2 regions of the Stutzerimonas sp. LR2 genome follow, and region 1 is predicted to be linked to the other one. Evidence: riboswitches for the same ligand, from Rfam matches in the RefSeq annotation. Region 1 holds a riboswitch; the other holds the start of a gene.
The links. A riboswitch is a leader RNA that binds a small molecule or an ion and turns the genes downstream of it on or off. The one in region 1 is predicted to bind cobalamin.
Positions count from the first base shown of each region.

Region 1 (3,904 bases):
GGGTGATGTCGGCGGCGATCGACAACGTGCCGCTGACCGCCGCGCTGCTCAAATCCGGGTTGGAAATGGGCGTTGCCGAATGGATGGTGCTGACCTACGCGGTCGGTGTCGGCGGTTCGCTGCTGGTGATCGGTTCGGCCTCCGGTATCGTCGCGATGAGCAAGGTTCCGGGGCTGACCTTCGGCAGCTACCTGCGGCACATGCTCTATCTGTTCGTCGCCTTCAACATCGGTTTTGCCGGCGTTTACCTGATCGGTCTGTCGATAGGCTGATCACCCCGCGCGAGCGCCGGGATCACCAGCTCAGGTTGAAGTGCGAACCCAGCACGAAACGGCCAGCGGAAAGATCCCAGCGCTCGACGCAGACCTTCTTCTCATCGCCCGGGTGCAGTTTCAGCCGGTTGAAGGAGTTCGGCGAGGTGCCGCGCAGGCGAGTGGAGAGCGTGGTGCCGGCCTGCACCATCCAGATTTCGCGGGCGAGCCCGGGATACTGCCTGGACAGCGGCAGCACGTAGGGCAGGTGGATATGCCCGCCCATGACCAGGTCCAGGCCATGCTCTGCCCAGCGCTGCAGCGCGGGTTCGGCGCCGTGCTGCAGGTTGCTCAGGTCGCTCGGCACCATGGCGCCGAACGGCTGATGCGCCACCACGATGCGAATCTTGCCCGGGTCGCTTTCCTCCAGACGCCGCGCCACGCGCTCGACCTGCCGTGCCGTTACCACGCCGTCCTTGTGCCGGCGGGGATGGGTGGTGTTGAGCCCGATCACCAGCATCTGTTCGTTCTCAAAGACCGGCTCCAGATCGTCACCGAAATGCTGGCGGTAATTGCCGTAGGGTGTGAACAGGCGTGCGAAGACGTTGTACAGCGGGATGTCGTGGTTGCCCGGAATCACCAGCGTATCGCCGACGCCATCGGCCTCCAGGCGGCGGACGAAGGCGGCGGCACTGGCGAACTGGCCGCGGCGGGCGCGCTGGGTGATGTCGCCGGAGAACACCAGCAGGTCTGCTCGATGCTCGCGTACATGATCCTCCAGCGCCTGGACCACGGCGGGTTGCTCGGTGCCGAAATGGGTGTCGGAGATCTGCACGATGCTGGTCATGGGCTTGGCTGATGGTCCTGGCTGATGGCTGGCATTGTTGCATTCGAAGCCTTTCGGCGTCCGCCGTTCCAAGCGGCGAGATGCAAGCGGAAATTGCAGAGGCTGCGCGGCAACCTCATGGTTGCGCGATGTTCGACCTTGGACTAACCTCCGCGTCGCCTCAGGTGCCCCCTGGCCTTGTGCCAGACGGGTGAAACAGGGAAGCCGGTCCATTCTCACGAAGATTCCGGCGCTGCCCCCGCAACGGTAGGCGAGTCGAGAAACCGCAACGGCCACTGTGCATGACGCATGGGAAGGCGCGGTTTCGGGATGCCGCAAGGCATACGCTCGCAAGCCCGGAGACCGGCCTGTCGCATTTCACTGACAGTGCGGCGGGCGCTGGGCGGGTGCGTATCCCTCGCGGTATTCACTTCCTTTTGCGGTTCCTCCGTCTGTCTTCGTCGACTTTCAGTCGTGCGGGTGGGCACGACGGAGACCTGAACCTTGACTGGCAAGCCCCGTTTCAAGCCAGCGGCCTATGTGCTGCTCGGCAGTTTTCCCTTTTCCATCGGCCTACTGGCCGCAGCCCCGCTGGACCTCGAACAGCAGGTGGTGACCGCCACCCGTACCGCGCAAACCGCCCAGCAGAGCCTGGCCGCAGTCACCGTGCTGGACCGCGAGCGCATCGAGCGCAGCCAGGCGGCTTCGTTACCCGAGCTGCTCAAGCAGGTGCCTGGCGTTTCGCTGGCCAACAACGGCGGGCCTGGCAAGTCCACCGCGCTGTTCATGCGCGGCACCGAGTCCGACCACGTGCTGGTGATGATCGACGGTATCAAGATCGGCTCGGTGTCCGCCGGCGGGGCGGCCTTGCAGGATCTGCCACTGGAGTTGATTGAACGTATCGAGGTGGTACGCGGCCCGCGTTCCAGCCTGTACGGCTCGGAAGCCATCGGCGGGGTGATCCAGATCTTCACCCGCAAGGGCCAGGGGCAGGGCGTCAAGCCGTTCTTCTCCGCCGGCTACGGCACTCATGACACCTACACGGGCAGCGCCGGCGTTTCCGGCGGCGACGGCCGTGGCTGGTACAGCCTGGGCGTCAGCGGTTCGGACACCGATGGCATCAATGTGAAGTCGGCAGGCACCAGCGGTTATGAAAACGATGCCGATGGCTATCGCAACCTGTCTGCCACGCTTGCCGCCGGCTACCGCTTCGACAATGGCCTGGAGCTGGACGCCAACCTGCTGCAGGCCAAATCGCACAACGATTACGACAGTGTGAACAGCCGACGCACATCTGGCTTCGGCGCCAATGCCGATGGAGAGTCGAAGGTGTTCGGCACGCGCGCGCGCTTCAGCCCACTGGAGCCCTGGCGGGTAACCCTGCAGGCCGGGCGCAGCGAGGACAAGTCCGATGCCTATCAGGACGGGCGATTCAGCTCGCGTTTCGACAGCCGTCGCGACTCGCTGGCCTGGCAGAACGACATCGACATCGCCGCGGGCCACATGCTGACGGTAGGCGCCGACTACCAGCGCGACGAGATCAACGGCACCACAGCGTACGCCGAGGATTCGCGCGACAACTTCGGGCGCTTCGTCCAATACCTGGGCGAGGCCGGCCGCCATGACTGGCAGCTGTCACTGCGTCGGGACGACAACGAGCAGTTCGGCCTGCACGATACCGGCAACATCGGCTACGGCTATGCGCTGACCGACTGGTTGCGTGCCACCGTCAGCTACGGCACGGCATTCAAGGCGCCAACGTTCAACGAGCTGTACTTCCCGGACTACGGCAACCCGGCGCTGGACGCGGAGACCTCCCGCAGTCTCGAAGCCGGCCTGGCCGGTCAGCACGGTTGGGGACACTGGGCGGTGAACGCCTATCGCACCGTAGTGGATGACCTGATCGCCTATGACGCCAGCCTCTCCGCTCCGGCCAACGTGCAGGAAGCGCGTATCCGAGGCGTCGAGCTGGTGCTCGGCAGCCAATTGCTCGGCTGGGACTGGAACGCCAACTACAGCCTGCTGGAACCGGAGAACCGCTCCGCTGGTGCCAACCGGGGCAACGAACTGGCGCGTCGCGCCAAGCAGCTGTTCAACCTTGACCTCGATCGCCGGCTCGGCGCCTTCAGCATCGGTGCCAGCCTGCATGCTGAGGGACAGCGCTACGACGATCTGGCCAACACCCGCGAGCTGTCCGGCTACGCCACCCTCGATCTGCGCGGCGAATACCGCATCACCCCCGAGTGGCGCCTGCAGGCGCGCGTCGCCAACCTGCTGGATGCCGACTACGAGACCGCGGAGGGTTACAACCAGCCCGGCCAGGCGGCCTACCTGACGGTGCGCTACCAGGCCTTGTAAGACTGCGGCGCGGGCATGTCGCCCGCGCCCAACAAAGGAGACTGCAATGATCAAGCTTGCCCCGAGATACCAGCTGCTGGTGGGCCTTGCGCTCGCTGCGCTGCTGGCCATGACCCGCGGACAGCACTTCGCCAGCGTCAACCTGCCCAGCGCGTCCTGGGCGGTGTTCTTTCTCGCCGGTGTGCTCGTACGGCCGAAGTGGATGTTTCCGGCGCTGTTTCTCGAGGCTTCGCTGCTCGATTTCGCCGCCATCCAGTGGGCGGGTGTGAGCGACTGGTGCATGTCGCCGGCCTACTGGATGCTGGTGCCGGCCTACGGTTCGCTGTGGTTGGGCGGGCGCCTGTATGCCCGCTGGCATCGTGACCAGTTCAGCAGTCTGGCGACCCTGGCCCTGTGCGTGATGGTCAGCGCCTTCGTCTGCTACCTGTTCTCCGGCGGCGGCTTCCTCTATTTCTCCGGGCGCTACCCC
Region 1 is NZ_JBVTRR010000002.1:173,723-177,626, forward strand. It holds gene nhaD (sodium:proton antiporter NhaD) at 1-272, shown strand, start outside; gene ACVRRC_RS07185 (metallophosphoesterase family protein) at 295-1,098, opposite strand; cobalamin riboswitch at 1,244-1,463, shown strand; gene btuB (TonB-dependent vitamin B12 receptor) at 1,582-3,435, shown strand; gene ACVRRC_RS07195 (hypothetical protein) at 3,482-3,904, shown strand, end outside.

Region 2 (3,904 bases), on a different contig from region 1:
CGCGACGCGCTGAACGCGGAACTGGGCGCCTGGCGTACCGCCCATCCGGCGCTGGACGACACCACCCTCGCCCAGCTGCTGCAGATGGACGACGCGTTGCTGGCCGAGGCGCGCCAGCGCCTGCAGCAGAACGCCGAAACCCTGACCCGCTGCCGCGAACGGCTGGATGGCTGCCTCAATCGGCTGGCCAGCCACCAGCAGCAACAGGCCGAAGTGCCGGAAGCCGAGCAGTTGCAACAGGCACATGCCGAACAGCTGCACCGCTGCGAACAGGCCGAGCAGCGCTGCGCCGAAACCCGGGCCGCGCTGCTCGACGACGACAAGCGCCGCCACCAGAGCCACGCGCTGCTGGCACAGATCGACGAGGCGCGCGCCGAAATGCAGCGCTGGGGGCGTATCGCCGCGCTGATCGGCTCGAGCGACGGCGGCGCCTTCCGCAAGATCGCCCAGGCCTACAACCTGGATCTTCTGGTGCAGCACGCCAACGTGCAGCTGCGTCAGCTGGCCCGCCGTTATCGGCTCAAGCGCGGCGGAAGTCCGCTGGGCCTGCTGGTGATGGATACCGAGATGGGCGACGAGCTGCGCTCGGTGCATTCGCTGTCCGGCGGCGAGACCTTCCTCGTCTCGCTGGCCCTGGCACTGGGCCTGGCCTCGATGGCGTCGAGCAAGCTCAGGATCGAATCGCTGTTCATCGACGAGGGCTTCGGCAGCCTCGATCCCGAGTCGCTGCAGATCGCCATGGACGCGCTGGATTCGCTGCAAGCCCAGGGCCGCAAGGTGGCAGTGATCAGCCACGTGGCCGAGATGCACGAACGCATCCCGGTGCAGATTCAGGTGCAGCGCCAGGGCAACGGGCAGAGCGGGCTGAAGATCGTCGGCGGGCTGTCCTAGCGGTCGCGCTTTCAGGCGCGACCTTGCCGCCGTCGCAGACCCGGCGCTGACAGGCTTGCGGCCATCGGTCCGCTTGTGTTTCGCCAGCATCGGCCGTAAGGTTCGCGCGTTTTCTTATCCGCCCAGGTGTGCACGACCGCAAGGTCCGCATTAAACGGGAAGCCGGTGCGCTCGAAGAGCAAGGCCGGCGCTGCCCCCGCAACGGTAATCGACCGCGATCCTCAGGAATCGCCGTCCGCTCGACAACCACTGTGTTCCGACATGGGAAGGTGAGCGTGATGCGTGTCGAAAGCCCGGAGACCGGCCTGACGGATTCGACTGGTGTTGCGGAGGGCAGCACCGTCAAGCGCTGCTGCCCGTCATCCCCGCGCTTGTTCCTGCCCTCCTCAAAAGTCTGCGATCTTTTGAGGAATTCCAAGAATGAAACTGTCCCGACTTGCCCTCGCCGTGGCGCTGCTGCCTGGCGTGCAGGTGTTTGCTGCTGAGCTGACACGCGACGAAGCGCTGAAGCTGTCCGATACGGTGGTCAGCGCAAACCGCGAACCACAGCGACGCAGCCAGACCCCGGCGGCAACCACTGTATTCAACCGAGATGATATCGAGCGGTTGCAGATTCGCAGCGTCGCGGAGCTGCTGGAACGTGTGCCAGGCGTAAGCATCACCCGCACAGGCGGAGCAGGCAGCCAAACCGGCCTGTTTCTTCGCGGCACCTCCGGTACCCAGACCCTGGTTCTGGTCGATGGTCAGCGCATCGCCGCAACCTCCAGCGGCACCAGCAGCCTCGAATTTCTAAGCCCCGATCAGATCGAACGGATAGAAGTCGTGCGCGGCCCGCGGTCGGCGCTGTATGGCTCGGATGCCATCGGCGGCGTGGTGCAAATCTTCACCCGCCAAGGCAGCGGTCAGGGGCTTGCGCCTGCGGTCCGCTTCGGCGCGGGAAGCAACGGCACCTTCGAACGCAGCCTGAACCTCTCCGGTGGGAATGGGCAGACTCGCTTCAACCTGGGGGCCGCGATGGATGAAACCCAAGGTATCGACGCGACGCGCGATAGTTTCGGCGCCAATGGCGATGACGACGCTTACCGCAATCGTTCGCTCAGTCTGAACGTTGCACACCGCTTTAATGATCGGCTCGAGGCGGGTATCAGCGCGCTCGATCAGCGAGGCGAACTTGAGTTCGACGACACCTTCGACGGCTTTCAGCCGACCGTGGATTTCCAGTTGAGCAGCATCTCCGGGTTCGTTGACGCCAAACTCAATGATGTCTGGAACAGCCGCCTTGAGGTCGGGCACAGCGAGGACAAGCGGGACACCGGAAACGACAGCCCCCTGGCTCCTGACTATGTGTTTTTCAGCTACTCGACCTATCGTGACTCGGCCAGCTGGGTGAATACACTTCAGCTCGATCCGGCCCATCAATTGTTGCTGGGTGCCGATTGGCATGAGGACCAGCTGCACAGCTCGAGCGACTTTGCCCAGGACTCCCGTTGGAACCAGGCGGCCTTCATCCAGCACCGCTATACCGGCAACGCCTTTTCTACAGAGATTGGCCTGCGCCACGACAAGAACGAACAGTACGGCAGCGAGAACACCTGGAACGCGGCGCTAACCGTACCGCTGGATACCCGCAACGACGTGATCGTGTCCTACAGCGAGGGCTTCCGCGCCCCGACATTTAACGAACTGTACGACTCCTTGTTCGGAAACCCGGACCTTACGCCCGAAAAATCCAAGAGCTACGAGCTCCAATGGCGCAACCGCTATAGCGACAGCGGGTCGCTGGAATTGTCGCTGTACCGCACTGACATCGAGGACGCCATCGTCTCGGACGCCTTCTGGATTCCTCAGAATGTCCAGACTGCACGGATCAACGGCCTGGAGGCCACCCTCCGGCAGGACGTGTTCGGTTGGCAGGCTAGCCTCGCGGCCGGTCTGATCGACCCGCGCGATCGCGATAGCGGTCATACACTCGCCCGTCGCGCCAAGCGCACGCTAAGCCTGGATCTGGACCGCCAGTTCGGTGACTTCTCGGTCGGCGCGGGCTGGCGCGCCGTCAGCGGACGCTATGACAACGCTGAAAATACCATCGAGCTCGGCGGCTACGGCCTGCTTGGCTTGCGTGGGAGTTGGCAGGCCAACTCGGAGGTTAAGCTGGACCTGAAGCTGAACAACCTGTTCGACAAGGACTATGCGGAAACCACCTACAGCACCACCAACGGACGCTACGGATACAACACCGAAGGCCGCACCGCGCTGTTCGCCGTCACCTGGACGCCCTCGCTCTAATCACGTTTACCGGCGCGCCCGCTCAGGGCGCTGCCGCCATCACCTCGCAGAGCTTCCGGATCGCCCCCAGCATCTGGAAGCTCGGTCGCTCCAGGCCCTTGTCCGGCACTTCCAGCAATCGCCCGTTGCGCACGGCATCGAGCTGTGGCCAGGCCTGCCACTCGTCCAGCTGCGCCCCGCTGCCGGCCAGGATGACTTCCGGGTCGCGGGCGAGCACCGCTTCGATGCTCACCTGCGGGGCGGCCAGGGTCAGGTCGGCGAAAATGTTTTGCCCACCACACACCTCGATGGCTTCGCTGATGATCTGTTGCCCGCCGAGGGTATACAGCGGGCGGTTCCAGATCTGGTAGAACACCCGCAACGGCCGTTCACGGGCATAGGCTGTGCGCAGCTCGGCAAGGCCGGCGCGAAACGCCTCGGCCAGGCGCTCGCCCTGCTCCGTGCGGCCGACCGCCTCGCCGATCACCCTGAATTGCTCGGCCAGCCCGTCGAGGCGAGTCTGCGCCACCACCAGCACGGGAATACCGAACTGCTGCAGCTGCTCGCGCTGGCTGCGCGGCACGCTGTCCGGCCAGAGCAGGACCAGATCGGGGCGCAGGCTGAGCAAGGTCTCCATCTCCACCTGTCCATAACGCCCCACCGACGGTACCTGAGCCAGGGCAGCGGGACGTTCGCCGCCGTCCAGCACACCGGCCAGGCGGTCTACGGCATCGAGTTCCAGCATGAT
Region 2 is NZ_JBVTRR010000005.1:318,239-322,142, forward strand. It holds gene ACVRRC_RS19085 (AAA family ATPase) at 1-891, shown strand, start outside; cobalamin riboswitch at 998-1,214, shown strand; gene ACVRRC_RS19090 (TonB-dependent receptor domain-containing protein) at 1,312-3,177, shown strand; gene ACVRRC_RS19095 (cobalamin-binding protein) at 3,200-3,904, opposite strand, start outside.
Region 2: it holds a riboswitch for cobalamin, as region 1 does, so the genes downstream of both, ACVRRC_RS19090 (TonB-dependent receptor domain-containing protein) here and btuB (TonB-dependent vitamin B12 receptor) in region 1, are expected to answer to the same signal.